Regions from separate parts of the Solwaraspora sp. WMMA2056 genome, predicted to be linked through region 2. Evidence: riboswitches for the same ligand, from Rfam matches in the RefSeq annotation. Region 2 holds a riboswitch; the other holds the start of a gene.
What was found. A riboswitch is a leader RNA that binds a small molecule or an ion and turns the genes downstream of it on or off. The one in region 2 is predicted to bind ZMP and ZTP.

Region 1 (11,541 bases), 630 kb from region 2:
ACTTCGTCAAGATCGACCGATCCCTGGTGACCGACTCGACGAGCCGGTCCGACCCGGCCCGGCCGGTGCTGGACGTGGTGGCGGAGCTGGGCCGCCGGTTCGGCCTGGAGATCATCGTCGAGGGGCTGGAGACGACCCGGCAGGTCGGCCAGGCGCAGGCCGCCGGCTGCCGGTTCGGTCAGGGGTACGCCCTGGCCCGCCCCGCACCGGCGGAGCGGACCGAGGCGTACATCGCCGACTTTCCTACCCCGTCGTACTGACGTGACCTACCCCGTCGTACTGACGACGACAGGGTGATCGGGCTGTCGAGACCGGTCCCGACCCGGTCAGGCCGACGCGTAGCCGGGCATCGGGTAGCCGGCCAGCAGGTCGGCGACCTCACCGGCGATCCGGTCCAGCGCGGCGTCGTCGTCCTTGACGGCGGCGGTGACCGCGTCGTCCATCCAGGCGGCGACCTGCGGCATCTGTGCCTCGGTCAGCCCACGGGTGGTGAGTGCGGCGGTGCCCAGCCGGATCCCGGACGGGTCGAACGGCTTGCGCGGGTCGTACGGCACGGTGTTGTAGTTGAGCTCGATACCGGCCCGGTCCAGGGCCTGCGCCGCCGGCTTGCCGGCGACACCCTTGCCGGTCAGGTCGGCCAGGATCAGGTGGTTGTCGGTGCCCCCGGAGATCAGGTCGAAGCCCCGCTCGGCCAGCGCGGCGGCCAGCGCCTTCGCGTTGGCGACCACCTGGTGGGCGTACCGGCGGAAGTCGTCGGTGTCGGCCTCGCGCAACGCGACCGCGATGCCGGCGGTGGTGTGGTTGTGCGGGCCGCCCTGCAGGCCGGGGAAGACGGCCTTGTCGATCGCGATGGCGTGCTGTTCGGTGGTGAGGATCATCGCGCCGCGCGGGCCGCGCAGCGTCTTGTGGGTGGTCGTGGTGACGACGTCGGCGTGCCCGACCGGTGAGGGGTGCGCGCCGCCGGCGACCAGGCCGGCGATGTGCGCGATGTCCGCGACCAGGACCGCGTCGATCTCGCGGGCGATCTCGGCGAAGGCCGGGAAGTCGATGGTACGGGGCACCGCCGTGCCGCCGCAGAAGATCACCTTCGGGCGCTCGCGGCGGGCCACGTCGCGGACCTCGTCGAAGTCGATGCGGCCGGTGTCGCGGGAGACGGTGTAGCGGACCGAGTTGAACCACTTGCCGGTGGCCGAGACCGACCAGCCGTGGGTGAGGTGCCCGCCCATCGGCAGCGACATCCCCATCACCGTGTCGCCGGGGGAGAGGAAGGCCAGGTAGACGGCGAGGTTGGCGGGAGAGCCGGAGTACGGCTGCACGTTGGCGTGCGCGACGCCGAACAGCGACTTGGCCCGGTCGATCGCGAGGGTCTCGATCGGGTCGACGAACTGCTGGCCCTCGTAGTAGCGCCGGCCCGGGTAGCCCTCGGAGTACTTGTTGGTCAGCACCGTGCCGCTGGCTTCCAGTACGGCGGTGGAGACGTAGTTCTCCGAGGCGATCATCCGGAGCTTGTCGTGCTGGCGGCGGGCCTCGCCCTCGACGAGCGCGGCGAGTTGCGGATCGGCGGCGGTCAGGTACGGAATCTGCGGTACGTGCACGACGTGCCCTCCTGGGTGTCGGTGCGGCGCCGTCGCCCCCGGCCAGGTGCCGGACACGGCGGTGCCGTCGACGGTGCACCCAGGCGCGCGGCGCACGTCAGTGGTCGCTCCCCGGTGGTCGGTTCCACCTTCGCTGCGCCAGTCGCGTGACCGGATCGAGGATAACCCGTGCCGGGTTCGCGCAGCGACGAGACCCAGCACCGGTGACGGTACGCCGACTGACCGATTTGCGGCAGTTGACAGCTCGGTAACTTAATCGGTTCAGTTGTCATCTGGTCGCTCAGGTCGAGGCGGGGCGGTGCTGCCCCGCGGCGTCAGCCGCGGCGTCTCATCCTGGAAGGTCTGCGCCGGACCGCCGGCGATGGTGGCGAGCAACTGACGGGCCGCCCGGGCGCCGTACCCCGGGATGTCCCGGCCCAGCGCGGTCAGCGGCGGGTGCACCAGGCGGCACAGTGGCGAGTCGTCCCAGGCCACGATCGACAGGTCACCCGGCACCGTCAGCCCCATCTCCTGGGCGACGGCCAGGCCGGCGATCGCCATCACGTCGTTGTCGTAGATCATCGCGGTGGGCCGGGCCGGCGTGCTGAGCAGCCGCCGGGTGGCCCGGGCGCCCTCCTCCCCGGTGTAGTCCGACGGCACCGTGACGCACTGGTCCAGGCCCAGCGAGCGGCAGGCGTCGGTGAACGCGGTCGCCCGGATCTCGGCGTGCAGCAGGCCGGGCAGCCCGCCGACCCGGGCGATCCGTCGGTGCCCGAGAGCGACCAGGTACTCCACGGTCTCGACCAGGGCGGCCGCGTCGTCGGACCAGACGCTGGCCAGCGATCCGGTGCGCCCCGGCCCACCGATCACCACCGCCGGCAGTTGCAGTGCCTCCAGCGCCGGCACCCGCCCGTCGTCCACCCGCAGGTCACAGACGAGCACGCCGTCCACCCGCCGTTCGCCCCACCAGCGTCGGTAGACGGCGATCTCGGCCTCGGTGTCCGCCACCACCTGCAGGGTCAGCGCGTACGACCGGGCCGACAACTCCGCCTCGACGCCGCTGATCAGCTCCATGAAGAACGGCTCGATGCCGAGGATCCGCGCCGGTCGGCTCAGCGCCAGGCCGACGGCGTTGGCGGTGGCCCCGGAGAGGGCGCGGGCGGCGCTGTTGGGGTTGAAGCCGATCTCCGCGGCGATGGCGAGGATCCGCTGGCGGGTGGACTCGGAGACGCCCGGCTGGCCGTTGAGCGCGTACGACACCGCGCCCTTGGAGACGCCTGCTCGGCGGGCGATGTCGGCGATGGTCGGCCGTTTCACCGGCGGCGCTCCTTCGGTCCCGTGGTGCACGTACGCGTGATCGTGTCCGGTCGGGCGACCGGGTCGGTCGGTCGATTGTCCCGGTCGCCCGACCCAGGCCGGTCGATTGTCCCGGTCGGCCGACCGCCCCGGTCGGTCGTCGCGGGCGGTGACGGGGACACCATGTGCCCCGGTCGCCCCAACTTGCCCGGTTAAGTTGCCTTACCGAAACGATAACCGGCGCGCCGGGTCCGGCCGCGGGGGCCCGTGTGCCAGGGGTGCGACACCGCGTCGGCCGGAGTGTCACGGCACGTGATCTTGGGCGTGACAAACCTCACCAAGATTACGGGTTGGCCACGGCGTTAACACGCCATTGACACTTGTGAGACGCGCTCGTACCGTGGCTTCACTTATCCGGTTCAGTCAACGTTCCTCGATGTTGGGAGCGTTTCCAGTCTTCGGAGGATGGCATGGAACGGCGTTGGACCCCTTGGGTGCGGACGGCGGCCGTCGGGGCCGCCGGCGCGCTCCTGCTCGCCGGCTGCAGCGGTGAACCCGGTGGTGGCGGCGACGACGGCAAAACCACCCTGACCATCGCGTTCTGGGGCGACTTCGGCCTGGGCGACCTCAAGGCCCAGTACGAAGCCGACAACCCGAACGTCCGGATCAACCTCAACGCGGGCGAATACAACGCCCAGCACGAGGACCTGCAGAAGAAGCTGATCGCCGGCTCCGGCGCCGCCGACATCGCCGCCATCGACGAGGGCTTCGTCGTGCAGTTCCGTGAACAGGCCGACAAGTTCGTCAACCTGCTGGACAAGGGCGCGGGCCAGTACGAGGACCGCTACCTGGAGTGGAAGTGGCGCCAGACCCTCTCCGTCGACGGCTCCACCCAGATCGGCCTCGGCACCGACGTCGGCGGCCTGGCCATGTGCTACCGCACCGACCTGTTCGAAGCCGCCGGCCTGCCCACCGACCGCGAACAGGTCTCCGCGCTCTGGCCGGACTGGGAGTCCTTCATCGCCACCGGCGAGGACTACGTCGCCGCCAGCGGAAAGAAGTTCGTCGACTCGGCCACCAACATCTACAACCCGGTGCTCGGTCAGCAGCCGGTCGGCCTCTTCGACACCACCGACACCCTGGCCATGGAGGGTGGCCCGAAGGTCGCCTTCGACACCGCCACCGCCGTCGTCACCGCCGGACTCTCCGCCAACCTCGCGGCCTTCTCCCCGGAGTGGAACAACGGCTTCGTCAACGGCGACTTCGCCGTACTGGCCTGCCCGGCCTGGATGATGGGGCACATCCAGAACACCGCGCCGGACACCGCCGGCAAGTGGGACGTCGCCGCCATCCCCGGCGGCGGCGGCAACTGGGGCGGCTCGTTCCTGACCATCCCGGCGCAGGGCAGGAACGTCGACGAGGCGTACAAGTTCCTGGAGTGGCTGATCCAGCCGGAGCAGCAGATCGAGATCTTCAAGAAGGTCGGCAACCTGCCGTCGCAGCCGGCGCTCTACGAGGACCCGGCGATCGTCGACTTCTCCAACCCGTTCTTCAACGACGCCCCGGTCGGCCAGATCTTCTCCGCCACCGCGGCGAACCTCACCCCGCAGTACCTCGGCCGCAAGAACGGCCCGGTCCGGGTCGCGGTGGAGAACGTCCTCAACCGGATGCAGAGCGGTGACCTCGAAGGCAAGCCCGCCGAGGCATGGACCGAAGCCCTCGCAGAAGCCGAGAAGGCGGCCAACGCGTAACCACGTCGCGGGCCGCGTACCGCGTGGCCGGGGTGGGCGGCGCACGGAAAGTGCGTACCGGACGCGCCGCCCACCCCCGGCACGTGGTCGGCCGCCGCACGGCTACCCCTGGAGGCAACCATGTCCGCAACGCGCGCCGCACCGCCGTCGCCGCGCAACCGCGCCGGGGCGCACACCCGTGCGGCCGACCCCGACCCGCGGGCCAACCCGACCTGGCGCAACCGCATGCACCGCTTCGACATGCGGTACATGCCCTACATCCTGATCTCCCCGTTCTTCATCCTCTTCATCGTCTTCGGGCTCTTCCCGATCATCTTCAACGGCGTGGTGGCGCTGCGGCACTGGCGACTCGACAACGCCGACCTGACCGGCTGGGCCGGGCTGGCGAACTTCGAGCGGCTGCTCACCGACGACCGGTTCTGGAACGCGCTGTACAACACGTTCGGCATCTTCATCCTCTCCACCGTGCCGCAGCTGTTCCTGGCCCTGATCATCGCGTCGCTGCTGAACCGCAAACTGCGCGCCCAGACCTGGTTCCGGGTCGGCATCCTGCTGCCGTACATCACCCCGATCACCGCGTCGACCCTGCTGTTCGCGGTCTTCTTCGCCCGCGACTTCGGCATCGCCAACTGGGCATTGGACGTGCTCGGCCTGCGCGGCGAGGCGCCGATCGACTGGCGCTCCACCAAGACCGCCTCCTGGGTCGCGATCGCCACGATGGTCAACTGGAAGTGGATCGGCTACAACGCGCTGATCTACCTGGCCGCGATGCAGTCGATCCCGCGCGACATCTACGAGGCCGCGGCCGTCGACGGCGCCGGCCCGTGGCGCCAGCTCTGGCAGATCACCGTGCCGATGATCCGGCCGGTGGTGGTCTTCACCGTGATCCTGTCGACCATCGGCGGGTTGCAGCTGTTCACCGAGCCGATGCTGTTCGAGCAGAACTCGCAGGCCGCCACCGGCGGATCCAACGGCCAGTTCCAGACCATCGCCCAGCTGATCTACAAGGTCGGCTGGAAGGACCTCAACCTCGGGTACGCCGCCGCGATGTCCTGGGCGCTGTTCCTGATCATCGTGATCATCGCGGTCGTCAACGCGCTGGTCGCCAACCGCCTGGGAGGGGGACGCAAGTGAGCGTCGACACCGCACCCCGCCCGCCCGCCGAGCGCGCCGGCGCACCCGGCGGCGGCAAGCCGCCGACCCGACGGCGGCGCAACGCCGCGCTGATGGGCCGGGCCCCGGCCAGTACGCCGGGCAGCTTCTGGAACTACCTGTTCCTCAGCCTGGTCATCCTCTTCTCGGCGTTCCCGCTCTACTGGATGCTGGTCATCGCCACCGGCACCGACGCCGACCTGGCGAAGATCCCACCGCAGATGCTGCCCGGCGGGCAGCTGCTCACCAACCTCAACGAGGTCTTCACCCTCGAGGACGTCTACTTCGCCCAGTCGTTGGTGAACAGCTTCATCGTCTCGTCGGTCGTGACGTTCTCGGTGCTGTTCTTCTGCTCGCTGGCCGGCTTCGCCTTCGCCAAGCTGCGGTTCGCCGGCCGCAACGTGCTGATGGTGATCGTGGTGCTCACCCTCACTGTGCCCAACCAGCTCGGCGTGGTCGCGCTCTACATCCTGATGGGCGAGCTCGGCTGGAACGGTCAGCTGATCGCGGTCATCGTGCCCGGCCTGGTCACCGCGTTCGGCGTGTTCTACATGCGGCAGTTCATCCTCGAAGCCGTGCCGGACGAGCTGATCGAAGCCGGCCGCATCGACGGCGCCACCACGGTGCGGATCTACTGGAGCGTGGTGCTGCCCGCGGTCCGTCCGGCGATGGCCGTCCTCGGCCTGCTCACCTTCGTGGCCACCTGGAACGACTTCCAGTGGCCGCTGATCACCCTCGGCGGCACCTACTACCCGACGTCGATGGTGGCCCTGTCCGACCTGGCCAGCGGCAACTACGTGCTGTACCGGCGGGTGCTCGCCGGTGCGTTCGTGGCGACCATCCCGCTGCTGATCATGCTCTTCATCGGCGGTCGCCAGATCGTCCGGGGGATCATGGAAGGCGCAGTCAAGAACTGACCCGGTGCCGACGTGGGGGTGTGGACGGCCGTGGCCCGCCGTCCACACCCCCCGCTGCGGCGACCACGGCACCGACCACGGCACCCGACCGGCACCCGACCTGGCAATCGAGCACGAGTGAGGAACCAGATGAACACCGTACGACCGCTCCACGAGGGCTGGACCGTGCGACCCGCCGACGGGTTCGACGTACCCGACGGCATCGCTGACCGGCCCGTCGGCGCGACCGTACCCGGCTGCGTCCACACCGACCTGCTCGCCGCCGGACTCATCCCCGACCCGTACCTCGACGACAACGAGACCCGGCTGGACTGGATCGGCCGGACCGACTGGATCTACGAGACCACCTTCGACTGGGCGGACCCGTACCTGGACCCGGGCGCGGGCGCGGCCCGGGTCGACCTGGTCTGCGCCGGCCTGGACACCGTCGCCACGCTCACCCTCAACGGTGTCGAGGTCGGCCGCACCGCCAACATGCACCGCGGCTACCGGTTCGACGCGCGGGCGGCCCTGCACACCGGGCGCAACACCCTGCAGGTGCGTTTCGACTCCGCGTACCGGCACGCCGAAGCGGTGCGGGACCAGCTCGGCGAGCTGCCCAACGCCTACCCGGAGCCGTTCAACTTCATCCGCAAGATGGCCTGCAACTTCGGCTGGGACTGGGGCCCGAACCTGGTCACCGCCGGCATCTGGCAGGAGATCGGCCTGCACGCCTGGACCGACGCCCGGTTGGCCACCGTCCGGCCGCTGGTCACCGTGGAGCACACCGACGGTGCCGCCACCGGCCGCGTCGACGTGCACGTCGACGTCGACCGTGCCGACGACCACGACGGGCCGCTCACCGTGGTCGCCGCCGTCGCCGACGTGCGCGCCGAGGCGGTCGTCCCCGCCGGGGCGCGCAGCGCCGTCGTGACCCTCACCGTCGCCGACCCCGCGCTGTGGTGGCCCCGGGGGTACGGCGAACCCGCCCGCCACACCCTCGACGTCACCCTGCACCGGGCCGACGGTGCCACCCTCGACACCTGGGCGCGGCGGATCGGGTTCCGCTCGGTCCGCCTGGACACCAGCGCCGACGCCGACGGCACCGCGTTCACCCTGGTCGTCAACGAGGTGCCGGTCTTCGTCCGGGGCGTCAACTGGATCCCCGACGACGCGTTCCCGACCCGGGTCGACCGGGACCGCTACGCCCACCGGTTCAGCCAGGCAGCCGACGCCGGCGTCAACTTCCTGCGGATCTGGGGCGGCGGGCGCTACGAGTCGGAAGACTTCTACGACCTCGCCGACGAGCGGGGGCTGCTGGTCGGGCAGGACTTCCTGTTCGCCTGCGCCGCGTACCCGGAGGAGGAGCCGCTGGCCAGCGAGGTCGCCGCCGAGGCCCGCTACCAGGTCACCCGGCTCACCCCGCACCCCAGCCTGGTGCTGTGGACCGGCAACAACGAGAACATCTGGGGCTGGCACGACTGGGGCTGGCAGGAGGTCCTCGACGGCCGGACCTGGGGCCTCGGCTACTACCTCGACGTGCTGCCCGGCATCGTCGCCGCGCTCGACCCGACCCGCCCGTACTGGCCGGGCAGCCCGTACTCGGGCCGCGACGACCTGCACCCCAACGACCCGGCGCACGGCACCATGCACATCTGGGACGTGTGGAACACCGACGACTACCTGAAGTACCGGCAGTACGTGCCCCGGTTCCTCGCCGAGTTCGGCTACCAGGGGCCACCGACGTATGCCACGCTGCGCCGCGCGATCAGCGACGATCCGCTCGCTCCCGACTCGCCCGGCATGGCCCACCACCAGAAGGCCACCGACGGCGACCTGAAGCTCCAGCGCGGTCTCGACGCACACCTGCCCGCCCCGCGTGACTTCGACGACTGGCACTACCTCACCCAGCTCAACCAGGCCCGCGCGATCGCCGTCGGGGTGACGCACTTCCGGTCCCACCGGGGCGTCTGCATGGGCACCATCCTGTGGCAGCTCAACGACTGCTGGCCGGTCACCTCGTGGGCGGCGATCGACGGCGACGGCCGGCGCAAACCCCTGTGGTACGCGCTGCGCCACGCCTACGCCGACCGGCTGCTCACCATCGAACCGCGCGACGGTGGACTCGCCCTGGTCGCGGTCAACGACACCGGTACGCAGTGGCGGCCGACCGTCGACGTCACCCGGCTCACCCTGGCCGGCGAACCACTGGCCAAGGTCGGCCACGAGCTGACGGTGCCGGCGCACGCGGCGGTCACCGTACCGCTGGACGCCGGTCTGACCACCAGCGGCGACCCGCGCCGTGAGCTGCTGCTCGCCGCCGCCGGCGACCAGCGGGCCTGGTGGTTCTTTGCCGAGGACCGGGAGGTCGACTACCCGGTGGCCGGGTACGACGCGACGGTCGAACCGACCGACGGCGGGCTGCGGGTGACCGTCACCGCCCGGACCATCCTGCGCGACCTGACCCTGTACGCCGACCGGCTCGACCCAGCGGCCGAGGTGGACCAGGCGATGGTCACCCTGCTGCCCGGCGAGTCGGCCCGGTTCGTGGTCCGCACCGGCGTCGACCTGGACCCGACGGCCCTGACCCGTCGCCCGGTGCTGCGCTGCGTCAACGACATCGCGGCCGGCACCGACATCGCGGCCGGCACCGACATCGCAGCCGGCACCGACATCGCAGCCGGCACCGGCGCGGCGGTCGACGCGTGAGCGGCGGCGCAGTCCTCGCCGTCGACGTCGGCGGCACCAAACTGGCCGCCGCCGTCGTCGAACCGGACGGCACCATCGCCGTACAGGGCGCGGTGCCGACCCCGGCCGGCAGTGACACCGCGACCGTGACCGCCGCCCTGCACCGGGTGGTCCACCAGGTCGTCGGCGACCGGGACCCGGCCACGCTGGCCGGGCTCGGCGTCGGCTCGGCCGGCCCGCTCGACCCGACCGCCGGCACCGTCAGCCCGGTCAACATCCACGCCTGGCGCGACTTCGGCATCCTCGACTCGCTGCGGCCGTTGCTGCCCGGCCGCCCGGCGGTGCTCGCCGGAGACGGGCACTGCATGGCCCTCGGCGAACACTGGCGCGGCGGCTACCCCGGTCGGGCCCTGCTCGGCATGGTCGTCTCCACCGGCGTCGGCGGCGGACTGGTCATCGACGGCCGGATCCACCCTGGCAGCAGCGGCAACGCCGGCCACATCGGACACATCGTGGTCGACATGTCCGGCCCGCCCTGCCCGTGCGGCGGGCGCGGCTGTGTCGAGGCGATCGCCAGCGGCCCGGCGATGGTCCGCTGGGCAGTCGACCAGGGCTGGACGTCGGGGCAGCGGCCGGGCGACGCCCGTACCCTCGCCGAGGACGCGCGGGCCGGCGTACCGCTCGCCGTCGCCGCCTTTCGGCGTGGCGCGACCGCCCTGGCCGCCGCGGTGGTCTCCGCCACCGCGTTGATCGACCTCGACGACGTCGTCATCGGCGGCGGGGTCGCCGCCGCCGGTGACCTGCTCTTCGCTCCGCTGCGCGCGGCCGCCGCGGAGCTGGCCGGGCTCGACTTCGTCCGTCGGGTCCGGATCCACACCAGCAGTCTCGGTAACGACGCGGGGTTGCTCGGTGCCGCCGCACTCGCCCTGGAGGCCGCCGCGCACCAGTGACCTCCACCGCTCCACGGTCAAGGAGACCCCCGAATGCGCCCACGCTCCGCCGGCCTGCTGCTGGCCCTGGCCGGGCTGCTGCTCACCGCAGCGGCAGTCCCGGCCCAGGCCGCACCGCCGGCCCATCACCCCGGCCATCCCGGTACGCCTGGTCCGCCGACCGCCGGATTCGTCACCCGGCACGGCGACGACCTCAAACTCGACGGCAGGAAGTTCCGGTTCGCCGGCACCAACAACTACTACCTGATGTACAAGTCGCCGACGATGGTCGACGACGTCTTCGCCGACGCGAAGTCTGCCGGGTTCACCGTGCTGCGTACCTGGGGATTTCTCGACATCGGCAACGCCGACGGTTCCGACTCGGTCGCCGGCCCCGCCGACGGTGTCTACTTCCAGTACTTCGACGGCGACCGACCCGCGTACCACGACGGCCCGGACGGTCTGGAACGCCTCGACTACGTCCTCGCCGCCGCCCGCGAAGCCGGCATCAAACTGGTGATCCCGCTGACCAACAACTGGCGCGACTTCGGCGGCATGGACCAGTACGTACGTTGGCGCGGTGGGCAGTACCACGACGACTTCTACACCGACCCGGTGATCCGTGGCTGGTACAAAGACTGGATCAGTCACGTGCTCGACCGCACCAACACCATCACCGGGGTGAAGTACAAAGACGATCCGACGGTGATGACCTGGGAGTTGGGCAACGAGCCCCGCTGCAAGGGCTCCGGGGTCTACCCGCCGTCACCGGACTGCACCACCGACACGCTGACCGCGTGGGCCGACGAGATGACCCGGCACGTCAAGGCGAACGCGCCCCGGCAGTTGGTCAGCGTCGGCGACGAAGGCTTCTTCTGCGACGATCCGACCAGCGGCGACTGGACCACCAACTGCGGCGAAGGCGTCGACAGCGTCGCGCTGAGCAGGCTGCCGGCGGTAGACGTGATCTCCTACCACCTCTACCCGGACCACTGGGGCAAGGACGCCGCCTGGGGCAACGAATGGATCACCCGGCACGCCCGCGCCGCGAAGCAGGTCGGCAAGCCGGTGATGCTCGGCGAGTTCGGCATCCACGACAAGTCGACCCGCAACGTCGTCTACCGGGAATGGACCGACACCGCGATCGCCGGCGGCACCGCCGGGTTCCTCTACTGGATCCTCTCCGGCGTGCAGGACGACGGCAGCCTCTACCCGGACTACGACGGATACACCGTCTACTGCCCGAGCCCGGTCT
Region 2 (11,541 bases):
AGCGGTTGACCAGTGCTTCGGCGTGCCCGGCCGGGCCGACCCCGGTGCCGAGGGCGTGCGCGACGGCGGCCCGCGCCGGTTCGGACAGGTCAGCCCGATCGAGTACGGCGAACAGGTCCCGGTTGCGCTGCGTCGGATCGAGGGTCGGGTCGGTCCAGCGTGCTGAACGGTTGTCGGTCACGGACACCTCCAGGGCAGTGGCGACGTCGTCATCCCTGCCCTCAGCATGCATCCACGTACATAAAAATACAACGTCGCAACGAACTTCCGTTAGAGAGATCTGTAGTACATACTTCGATCGAACTCACATCGCCGCTGCCAGACCCGGATGCACCCGGAGGTGTTCTCGTGGCACAGGTTCCGAGCCCGACGATCCGCGCTCGCCGGTTACGCCGGGAGCTACGTCGGCTCCGTGACTCGGCCGGTCTGACGGCCGAGGAGGTCGCCCGCCGCTTGGGCTGGCACCGCACCAAGGTCATCCGGCTCGAACACGGCCACTCACGGATAACGCTCAAGGACACCGAGCAAATGCTGGCCCTCTACGAGGCGTCCGATGAGGACCGCGAGTCGTTGACCGCGCTCGCCAAGCAGGCCCGGCAGAAGGGCTGGTGGAGCGCGTACGGCGACGTACTGCCCGACGACTACGTCGGCTTCGAGGCGGAGGCCACCGCGATCAGCGCATTCGAGAGTCTGTACGTGCCGGGACTGTTGCAGACCGAGGAGTACGCCCGCGCCATCATCCACGCCGGCCGCAGCACCGCCGACGCGGACGAGATCGACCGGCGGGTCGCCGCCCGGCTCGCCCGCAAGTCGCTGCTGTCGCGGGACATGCCGCCGAGACTCTGGATCGTCCTCGACGAGGCGGCGATCCGCCGGGTCGTCGGTGGTCCGAAGGTGATGCGCACCCAGCTCACCCGGCTCATTGCTGCCTGCGCCCAGCCGTCGATCGAGCTGCAGATCGTGCCGTTCGGGGCAGGCGCGCACGCCGCCATGGCCGGCCCGTTCACCATCCTCGGCTACGCCGACCCGATCCTCGACCCATCCATCGTCTACATCGAGAACGATGCGAACACCCTGTTGCTGGAGGAGGATGCCCACGTGGCGCGATATAAGCTCATGTTCGACCACCTCCGCGCCAAGGCCATGGACCCGGACGAGTCCGGCAGGTCCCTGGCTCGGGCGGCAGAGGAGCTTCCCGACTGACCCGACCGGCCAGAGGAGACGCGGGATGACCGCACCAGACATGTCCCGCGCTCACTGGCGCAAAAGCAGCCGCAGCAGCGCCAGCGGCTCGAACTGCGTCGAGGTGGCCACGCTGGCCGGCGGTTCGATCGGCGTACGCGACTCCAAGGACCCGCACGGCCCGACGCTCCTCTTCCCCACCGGCGCATGGACGGCGTTCCTCACCACAGTGTCCGGCTGCTGACCCGACCGGTCCGCCTTCCGCTACGACACCCGTGCCCGCCGACCGCCCGTACGTCTTCCTCGACGTCGACGGAGTGCTGATTCCCCTCGCCGCTCGCGCGACCAGCCGGTCACCTTCGCCCCACCGTGCGGCTCATCTTGACTCGATCGGCAATCCGCTGCTGGCGCGGGTCGATCCGGAGGACGGCCGCCGGCTGCTGGCACTCGATTGCCAACTCGTCTGGGCGACCACCTGGATTGACGAGGCGAACGAGGTCGTCGCACCACTGCTCGGCCTGCCGGAACTGCCGGTCGTTGCATGGCCGGACTCCGACGACGAGCCCCCGCGCGGCATGCACTGGAAGACGCCGTTCCTCACCAGCTGGGCGGCCGGACACGCCTTCGTCTGGCTCGACGACGAGATCACCGACCTGGACCGACACTGGGTGTCCGCGCACCACCCAGGCAAGGCCCTGCTGCACCGCGTCGACCCGCATCTCGGCCTCACCGACGCCGACTTATCCACCGTCGGCCAGTGGCTCGCGGCCTGACTGCAGCAGTGCCGCGTCGATGTGAGGCTGAAACACGCTACGAGCGCGTCGTGAGGTATCTCAGCCTCACATCGATGAAGCGCTCCGGCCCCGCCATGATCACTTGATGCTCTGCTGGGAGAATGTCGGCGTGTCGCCCAGCAGAGCGTTAAGTGATCATGACGAGCTACGGCCGGCACCGGCCCACGTACGCGAAGCCACGCTCGCCGACGCCGATCAGCTGACCGAGGTGCACACGCTGGCCCGCACCGCCTACTACACGGCGGCCGGTGGGCTGGACCCGGACGACCCGTCGCTGTCGTCGCCCGAGGCGTACGCCGAACGCCGTGCCGCCTGGGCGAAGGTTCTCACCTTGCCGGAGCTGTTCACCGTCGCCGCTGTCCTCGACAGCCGGGTCGTCGGCTGCGCAGCGATGGGACCCGCCGCCGTCGGTCACGTCGACGCGGCCCACGTCGGCCAACTGCACCAGATCCACGTACTCCCCGACTGCTGGGGTCGGGGGATCGGCGGGCTGCTGCACGACGCCTTCGTCGCGTACCTGCACCGGACCGGTCGGACCGGTGGGGTGCTGGAGGCATGGGAGCGTAACGCTCGGGCCCAGCGCTTCTACGCCGCTCGCGGCTGGCGGCCCGACGGCCACAGCCGCCCCGGCCCTGGCGACACCCGCTATCTCTACTTCCAGTTGCACCGGTGACCGGTAACGTGCCGGCGTGAGCGAGCTTGTCGAGCGGCACACCGTCCTCGCCGTCGTCGTCGGATCCCGGGCGTACGGGCTGCACGGGCCGGACTCCGACTACGACCGGCGCGGCGTGTACGTTGCCCCGACCCGAGCGTTCTGGCAGCTGGACAAGCCGCCCACCCACCTCGACGGGCCGGCGCCGGAGCAGTTCTCCTGGGAGTTCGAACGCTTCTGCACCCTGGCGCTGCAGGGCAACCCGACCGTCCTGGAGGTGCTCTGGTCTCCGCTGATCGAGACGCTGCGCGAGGACGGCGACCAGTTGCTGGCGGCCCGGCAGGCGTTCCTGTCGACGCGACTCGCCCAGACGTACGGCGGCTACGCCCGTGACCAGCTCGACCGGGTGGCGGCCCGCCGCGAAAGCACCGGCGAAACGAACCACAAGCAGGCGATGCACATGATCCGGCTGCTGACCGCCGGTGCGCACGTGCTGCGGACCGGGCAGGTCCTGGTCGACGTGGGACCGTTGCGGGACCGGCTGCTCGACCTCCGGCGCGGCGAGCTGCCCTGGGCGTCGGTCACCGCGTGGGCAGCGGACCTGCTGGCCGAGCTCGACGACGCTGCGGCCGGCACCGCACTACCGGAACAACCCGACCGGGCCGCCGTCGACCGGCTGCTCATCGCCGTACGGGAAAGAAACCTGGGGTAACCGTCGACGTCCCGCCACGGGCGCAGGATGACAGCCAGGGCTACCGGGCCGCCGCCGCAACTGGCAGAGTCTGCGTCAACATGACGTCGCTCGACCTCTGCTCCGACAGTCTTGACGGGCTTTCCGTCGGTGATGCCCTCGGCGCCCAGTTCTTCGTCCCCGGCACCAGCTTTGCCGCTCTACTCGACGGGGTTCCGCCGGCCGGGCCGTGGCCGTGGACCGACGACACCGAGATGGCCTGCTCGATCGTCGCCGAGTTGCGCGAGCACGACGGCATCGACCAGGACCACCTGGCGGCCCGGTTCGCCGAGCACTTCGAGCCGTACCGGGGCTACGGTGCCGGCGCGGTGGTCCTGCTGCGCCAGGTCCGCCAGGGCGTCGCCTGGCGGGACGCCGCCGGCGCGGCGTTCGACGGCCAGGGATCGATGGGCAACGGCGCAGCGATGCGGGTCGCCCCGCTCGGCGCCTTCCACGCCGGCGACAACCGTACGGCCGCTCTGCAGGCCTGGCGGTCGGCGGAGGTCACCCACGCCCACCCCGACGCCGTCCTGGGCGCGGTGGCGGTCGCCGTCGCGGCGGCCGAAGCCGGCTGGTCCCGGCTGACCCGGTCGCGGCCCGAGCCTGCCGAACTGCTCGACGTGGTGCTGGCCCACCTGATCGACGGCCGACTGCACGCAGGGATCGTCCGGGCCAGACGGTTGCTGGGGGTCAGCGTCGCCGAGGCGGCGTACGAGTTGGGCAACGGGTCGCAGGTGCTGGCCTTCGACACCGTTCCGTTCGCGTTGTGGGTCGCCGCTACCCGGCTCGCCGACTACCCGGCGGCGATCCACGCCTGCGTCGAGGCCGGCGGTGACGTCGACACGACCGCGGCGATCGTCGGTGGCGTCGTGGCCGCGTACACCGGCTCCGGACCGGGCGGGATCCCGGCGGAGTGGCTGGCCCGCCGCGAGCCGCTCCCCGACCACGTACGCCGATGACGTCCCTGCCTGCCATGCAGCGATCAGCGGATCCGGCTGACACGGCGGTCAACAACATCGTCCTCGTCACCGGCGAGGAGGGCGCCGGCAAGTCGACGATCCTGCGTGCGCTGCTCCCCTGCACGACTGACGGCACGCGGGTCGACGCCGAGGACATCGGGCAGACCAACCCGTGCCCAATGGACGACGGGTTCTTCGATCTGCTCCGACGCAACATCGCAGCCCTGGTGACAAACTTCTGGGCTGCCGGCTATGTCAATGTCCTCACCGGCAGCTTCCTGCGCGACTACGACGACTATCGCGCGTTCCGGCAACTCCTGCCGCCTCAGACGGCGGTGTTCCTGGTCGAGTTGCTGGTCGACCGAGCCGTACGCGACCAGCGCCGGCTCACCCGGGCGAAGCGGACGACACAGCGATGGCGCGACCGGGTCGATTTGATCCCGGAAGATCGGACCATCCGCGAGGCTCTCGATGCCGACTACCGCTACATCGGCATCGACACGACAACATTGGACGTTGCCGAGACCGTACGGCGGATCATGGATGAGATCCCGGAGATCTACGTCCCGCCGATGCGGTGTCGACCGGCTCAGTAGTGGTCGGACCGAACCAGAACCTGGCTACCGCATCGCATCGAGGGCACTGGCGAGAACGCTGGCGGCGTCGGGCCGGGAGAAGTCACATACTATAAGGAAACCGGACGGACTGCTGAGCGTGAGGCGGCTGTACAGCATCACCGGCAGTTGACGGTTGTCCTTGTAGCGTCGGTCGGGACCGCCCCTGGCATTGGCGTACTGCCAGGTGGTGCCGATCATCCGTGAGTCGCCGGGGACCGGTCCGTCCTCGATGAACCGTTGCTGTTGCGCGTGCACCTGCAGCATCGGGTACGGCAGTTCGGCGTACCGGCTGCCGTCACGGATCAGGACACGATCCGGCAGGAAGTGCACAGCACGGCTTCCGCTACTCAGCGTCGGTACGGCGATGTTGGTCACCAGGACCGGCGGACCGGCGACGGTCAGCCCGGCGGGGCTGCGCTGGATAAGGCTGCCGGCACCGGCGTTGACCTTCCGCTGGTACGGCGTGACCAGACTCCCCTGCGCCGCCACATGCCAACGGCCGTGTGACTGGGCGGCGTATGCGTGGGCAGCGGTGAGCGCACCGAACCGGACGGCCGGCTGATCGTCGACCTGGTAGAAGGTGACGACTGCGCGGCGCGCGGCGTCGCGCAGGTAGATCCATACGACAGCGGGCGCGCCGATCAACAGCAGTCCAAGCCCGAACGGCATCGTCAGCAGCGCCACGAGGCCGATCAGGCCAGCGGCGTACGGCCAGAGTGCGACACGGCGTTGGGCGGTGGCGATCTGCGCGACCAACTCGGAGGGGTGTACGGCGACGAGTTGCTGGACGGGCGTGCCGCTGAGGTCCTGCATCGCGACCGCCGCGGTTGGCGATGACCCTGGCGGCGGAAACTGGGTCGGGCCGTGACCGGCCTGGTGAACCATCGCTGGAGGTCGCCGGGCCGGCTGTCGGGCGGTGGCATAGTGGACGCCACGCCCGCCGATCCGCACATAGTTGCCACTCGGCCCGGAACCGACCCGGAACCCGGGGACGCCCACCGAGACGCCAATACCGGACGGGGACAGGTTGAACCGGAACGACCCGGCTTTCAGGCTGGTACGCAGGTAGATGCTCATGGTCATCCCCTGGATCAGCCGGCGACCGGCGTCAAGAGCGAGGAATGATGGGCCACTGGCTGGGTCTGCTGCTGGTGTGCGCCGCTGGCCCGCCATTCAAGAGCTTCGGCACGCTCGTGGTAGGCCAGCAGGTGCTGGCCGGCGATCTCCTGCAGCAGGTCGCGGACCTGCGCGGGGTCGGCGTAGAAGAACTCCCGACGGTGATTCACCTTGTTCACCCGCTGCTCGGCTAGTGCGTTGTGCAGCTTGGCCTCCAGCCCGACCGCGTCCTCGCTGAAGATCAGCGCGTGAGTGTCGAACTTGAACGGCACTGAGGCGTCGCCGAGCTCCCGAACCCGGTCCTCGGGGTCAAGGCGCCGCGTCATCCCGATCTTGACCATCCTCGGCCCGAACGCGCCAATGTTCGAGATGACGTAGACATAGCCGGCCCGAACATTCGCCGCGCGTTCCTCGACCCCGGCGATCGCCTCACCGATCTCGCACAGTTTGGCCGCCAGCTCGGCGGCCCCCGCGTCGTCACCCTTCGCCTGCAGTTTGGCGAGCGCGGCCTGGTAGTGGGACTGCTCTTTGGCCAGTCGCGCCTTCTCGCGTTCCAACTCAGCGGTTGCCGCCCGTTCCTCCCGCTGCCGCTCGCGTTCCTCGCGGATCCGTTCCTTCTCCTCCTCCAGCTTGGCACGGTAGTCGGCAGTCAGGTCGATCTCGTACGCTCGCAGCCGGTGATACTCTGGGTCGATCCGGATCCCCATGGTCTTACCGAGCTTCGCGATCGTATTGGCGACCTTGTCGAGACGCTCGACGGTCGTGTGACGTCGATGCGGCTGCACTCGCGATACGCAACTGTCCGCCTCGGCGTTGTACGCGCGCAGCATCAGTTTGGTGTATTCGCGGACCATCTTGCGTCCCTCGGCGGCGGAGCCGTTCACCGTCCAGCCGTTGTTGGCCTGCACCGCCGTGCCGCCCCGGGCCATCGACTTGACCCGGTCCGACAGGTCTGCCAGTTGGGTCTTGTAGGCCAGTGCATCAGCCAGCGGATGCCGATACTGGTAGATGCCGACCTCCTGAAGCTCGGCGTCCTCGGAAGTGCGGACGAGTTCGGCACGCAGCCGAGCGAGCTGACCATGCAGCATGCGTTGCTCGGCCTGAAGCTGCTGCACCTGAGTCTGCAGCGCGGATGCCTCGTTGGCCACGGCGGTGGGGTCAAGCCCGAGCAACGTGGTCAGCTGTCGACGTAGTTCCTCGTTCTCCTCCTCCAGCTGCTTCTTCCCGCCGAACAGGCCACCTCGGCCGCTTCGTTGCACCGGCCGGATGATGTTCGGTCCGGTGCCCGTCGACACCGTAGGCGCAGCCACGATGGCCGCTGGGGGAACGGCCGCTGGCGGTTCGGCGGATGCGCGGCCGGGGTAGGTCGACAGGCCAGCCTGGGCAGGGTGCTCGACCGACGCGGAGTGGTCGATGTGCGCCGGTGTGGTGGTTGTTGTCGCTGGCCCGGGAATGACCGGCGGATGCGCGGCCGAAGGGTCCGCCAGCGGCATGTCCTTGGTCTGCCCTGTCGGCGTCTCTGTAGGGATCCACCAGTTCCAGTCCAGCGGCGCGGCAGGCCATGTCGGATCGGGTTTCCACCCTGCTGGTGGCACCCATTGTGGCGGCGGTACAGGCCAGCCGGGCGGCGTGTTGAAACGATACGTCGACATCTCCGGCCCTCCGATGATCCACCACCTGCTACAAGGCGACTGACCTTACCCATGGTGAATCCCGCCGGCCATCGCCTATCTGGACAGTGGGATCAACGCCTTCGTATGGCGGATCAGGAAACTGGATGTCCTTGCTCGACGATCATTGGGTCCCGGTCCGTTATTGGCTGATGTTCGCCAATGGGGCCGGGTCGGCTTTCTGTCCAACCTCTACGGCAGGCCGGGCCGGCTCCTACCTGGTTGCCCGTTCGGCGCTGAGTGCGGCGTTGCGGAACAGCATGGCGACGGTGGTCGGTCCGACACCGCCGACGCGAGGTGTGATCGCGGACGCCACCTCGGCGCAGGTCTCGTCGACATCTGGCAGGAGCCGGCGTCCGGCGTACCGGACACCAGCGCCGATCACCACCGCGCCGGGCCGGACGTGCTCCGGCTGGACGATGCCCGGTACGCCGGCCGCCGCGATGAGGATTTCGGCGCGGCGGGTGTAGCGAGGCCAGTCAGCCACCCCGGTGTGCACCACCGTCACTGCGGCGTTGGCGGTCGGCCGTTTCTGGGCCAGCAGCATGGCCAGCGGGCGGCCGAGGGTGGCGCCGCGGCCGAGGATGACCACTTCCCGGCCGGCGACCGGGATCCGGTAGTGGGCCAGCAGCGCCTCGATCCCGGCCGGGGTGCACGGCACGGGTCCCGGCAGGCCGACGGCGAGCCGACCCATGTTGAGTGGATGCATGCCGTCGACGTCCTTGTCCGGGTCGAGGCTCTGCAGGGCGGCGTCGTAGTCGAGGTGGCCCGGGATCGGGTACTGGATCAGAACGGCGTGCACCGCGCGGTCGGCGTTGAACCCGGCGATCACGTCGAGCAGGTCGTCCTGGGTTGCGGCGCCAGGCAGGTGCCGGTGCGGCGAGTCGAAGCCAAGTTCGGCGGCCTGTCGCTGCTTGATCCGGATGTAGCCGGCGCTGGCGTCGTCGTCGCCGACCAGAATGGTGGCGAGGCTGGGCGTGACACCACGTTCGCGCAAGGCGGACACCCGCCGGGCGACGTCGGCGAGTACAGCCTCGGCCACCGGCGCGCCGGGCAACAGTCGAGCAGTCGTGGGCATGGGAGTCCTCTCGGACGGGAGCCCAGGCGGTCGACTCCCGTGGCCGGCTCCCCGATGGTCCACCATCCCCGTGCCGCCAGTCGCACTGACGACGAGGATACCGAGGCCGGCGCGCTGCGTACTCCCCCGCTGGCGGCCGCTCGTGCCGGCGGCCGCCGCAGGGTCGACGGCTTCTCACCGACGGCGTCGGATCTTTTCCAGTCGGGTGGCGGCGGCCACCACCGGAGGCCGGGTGAAGCCGGGAGAAGAGTGGCCGTGCTGGAAGGCCGAGGCACGCAGCTCGGTGCCGTCGCGGCGGCGTACCCAGAGTCCTTCGTCGTCGTGGCCGAACCGGTCTATCTCCGGCCAGGGTAGCCGCACGGCCCGGAGCCAGTTGACCAGCACGACGTACTCCGGGTGGGCTTCGACGCGCAGAAACACGCTGCGCGCGGCGGCGGCGAACGTCACCGCCGCTCCGGACGACGCGGCCAGGACGGTCCAGCCCTCTTCATCGACCGCGGCCGCCAACAGGCACGCGGAAGCCGCGCTGAGGGCCAGGAACCACATCAGGCGTTGCCAGACCGGTGGGTAGAGCGCGACAGGCACGCCTACCAGGGTGTCGGGTGCGGGCAAACGCGCGGCGTTCGCGGTTTCCGCGACCTCTAGCTCAGCTCGCCGAGCGCCCCACTGTCTGACTCCGGAAGCTCCGCGTCGAGGTCAGGGGTCAGGCCGGGCTGACCAGTTGGATGAGATTGCCGCAGGTGTCGTCGAGTACCGCGCCGACGAACGGGCCCATCGGCGTGGGGGTCTGGATGAAGGTGACCCCGTCGGCCTGTAGCACCCGGTAGGCCTCCTCGACGTCGTCCACGGCGAACGAGGCCGCCGGGATGCCCTGCTCGGCAAGCGCCTGCTTGTACGCCTGGGCGGCCGGGTTCTCGTCGGGCTCCAGCAGCAGTTCGACGCCGTCCGGGGCGTCGGCGCCGACCACGGTGAGCCAGCGGTGTTCCCCGACCGGGAAGTCGGTCTTGGGGACGAAGCCGAGCTTGTCGGTGTAGAAGGCGAGCGCCTTGGCCTGGTCGTCGACGAAGACGCTGGTCACGTAGATGCGGGCTTTCATGTCTTCTCCTCATCGCTGAGCGGCCACCGCTCGATGATCGAGCGCAGCGGCCGGGTGTCGAGGTAGTGGAGTTTGGTGCGGCCGACCCGTTCGCAGCGGACGAGTCCGGCCTCCTCCAGCACGGTTAGGTGCTGCGAGATCGCCTGCCGGGTGGAGGTGGTGCCGTGTTCGGTGAGCAGGCGGGTGCAGATCTCGAACAGGCTCATCCCGCCCTTGCGGGCGAGCTCGTCCATGATCCGTCGCCGGGTCGGGTCGGCGAGTGCCCGGTAGAGGACCGCCACCCGCCCCACAATAGGCAAGTCTGCACTTGCATATCAAGTCCCGCCTTCGGAAGACCGGAAAGCGGTGGCCGTGAAACGCGTCGAGGTGAGGCCGATCCACGTCACATCGTTGCGTGACCTGGATCAGCCTCACCTCGTGGCTGGTGACAGCCGTCAGATCGCGGTGAAGGTGATCGTGGCGACGTAGGTGCCGGCGGCGACGTCGGTCGGTGCCTCGATACGCAGGCCGGCGCCGAGCTCACTGGTGCCCCGGGCACCGGCGGCACCGATCGCGAGCGGGCTGCTGTCCAGCAGGCCCCGGCCGGCGTCGAAGGCCGGAGCGATGCTCGCCCCCGCCGTCACGGCACCCGCGCCGGGCTGCGACACCACGCGCGGAGTCCAGCCGAGGAACCGACCGGACAGCGTCTGCGTACCGGCGACGAAGTCGCTGACCTGGCCGGACGCGGTCCAACCCGGTGCCGATGCCCGAGCGTCGGTGACCCGTACCGGCCGCAGTTCACCGGTCGAGACCCAGCGGTCGGCCTCGGCGCTGAGCGCGAAGTCGCTCATCAGCACCTGGTCGTTGGCGTCGACGCTGATCACCAGGGTGCCGTCGGGCACCGCGGCGATGATCTCCTGACTGGTCGCGCCGACCCCGCCGCCGTGATCGTCCACGGCGAGGGTGACCGGTTCCGACGGCCCGTACGCGGTCTGCCCGGTGGGTGTCACCACCGCGACGCTGAGCTCGCGACTGTGGTGCCCGGCGGTGACGGTGAACGAGTACTCGCGACCGGTCGCCCCCGCGATCGGGGTGGCCTCGGCCGCGTCCGGTGCCTTCTCGAACCACTGGTAGCCGGTCAGCACGGTGTCGGCGGACACGTCGGCGGTGAAGGTCGCGACGTCGCCGACGGCCAACGACGTCTCGCCGGTGACGGTCACCTGCTGGCGCGGCGCCGCGCCGTGGTCGTCGACGTGGATCGTCACCGGCTCGGCGACCATCGGCTCGGTGCCCTCGACACCGAAGGTCAGGGTGGCCCGGACCTCGACGCCGTCGAGCGCCTGCTCGGCGACGACGGAGTGCGCCAGACCGGACGCGCCGGGCAGGGTCGTCCACTCGTCGCTGCCGGGCCACCGCCACTGCCAGTCGACCGTGTCACCGTCGGCCAGCGCCGGGTCGGCGAGCAGCTGAAGGTTGATCGGGCTGCCCTGGTGGTAGTGGTCGCTGAGTCCGTTGAAGAAGAACAGCTGCGTCGACGGGTCCGCGTCGGACACGACGATCTTCGTGCCCGTCTGCCCGGCGTACACCTCGGTCGAGCCGTAGTCCCAGACCGCGGCGAGGGTCAGCTGGTTGTTGTCGAGGTCGAGGGTGACCGGCAGCTCGATGGAC

Region 1: linked by a shared signal. The riboswitch ahead of glyA (serine hydroxymethyltransferase) and the one ahead of O7608_RS30425 (bifunctional 5,10-methylenetetrahydrofolate dehydrogenase/5,10-methenyltetrahydrofolate cyclohydrolase) in region 2 are both predicted to bind ZMP and ZTP.

The regions. Positions count from the first base shown of each region.
Region 1 covers NZ_CP128360.1:6,061,200-6,072,740, reverse strand. The annotation lists gene O7608_RS27465 (GGDEF domain-containing phosphodiesterase) at 1-260, shown strand, start outside; gene glyA (serine hydroxymethyltransferase) at 327-1,595, opposite strand; ZMP/ZTP riboswitch at 1,666-1,751, opposite strand; gene O7608_RS27455 (LacI family DNA-binding transcriptional regulator) at 1,857-2,891, opposite strand; gene O7608_RS27450 (extracellular solute-binding protein) at 3,341-4,621, shown strand; gene O7608_RS27445 (carbohydrate ABC transporter permease) at 4,742-5,755, shown strand; gene O7608_RS27440 (carbohydrate ABC transporter permease) at 5,848-6,690, shown strand; gene O7608_RS27435 (glycoside hydrolase family 2 protein) at 6,820-9,378, shown strand; gene O7608_RS27430 (ROK family protein) at 9,375-10,307, shown strand; gene O7608_RS27425 (cellulase family glycosylhydrolase) at 10,341-11,541, shown strand, end outside.
Region 2 covers NZ_CP128360.1:6,694,061-6,705,601, forward strand. The annotation lists gene O7608_RS30375 (hypothetical protein) at 1-181, opposite strand, end outside; gene O7608_RS30380 (helix-turn-helix domain-containing protein) at 349-1,203, shown strand; gene O7608_RS30385 (DUF397 domain-containing protein) at 1,229-1,426, shown strand; gene O7608_RS30390 (HAD domain-containing protein) at 1,458-1,955, shown strand; gene O7608_RS30395 (GNAT family N-acetyltransferase) at 2,086-2,649, shown strand; gene O7608_RS30400 (nucleotidyltransferase domain-containing protein) at 2,666-3,340, shown strand; gene O7608_RS30405 (ADP-ribosylglycohydrolase family protein) at 3,421-4,317, shown strand; gene O7608_RS30410 (hypothetical protein) at 4,332-4,913, shown strand; gene O7608_RS30415 (hypothetical protein) at 4,938-5,747, opposite strand; partial or broken gene O7608_RS32070 (DUF4236 domain-containing protein) at 5,868-6,107, opposite strand; gene O7608_RS30420 (SNIPE associated domain-containing protein) at 6,026-7,702, opposite strand; gene O7608_RS30425 (bifunctional 5,10-methylenetetrahydrofolate dehydrogenase/5,10-methenyltetrahydrofolate cyclohydrolase) at 7,935-8,798, opposite strand; ZMP/ZTP riboswitch at 8,812-8,892, opposite strand; gene O7608_RS30430 (PH domain-containing protein) at 8,973-9,383, opposite strand; gene O7608_RS30435 (VOC family protein) at 9,502-9,894, opposite strand; gene O7608_RS30440 (ArsR/SmtB family transcription factor) at 9,891-10,175, opposite strand; gene O7608_RS30445 (choice-of-anchor M domain-containing protein) at 10,329-11,541, opposite strand, start outside.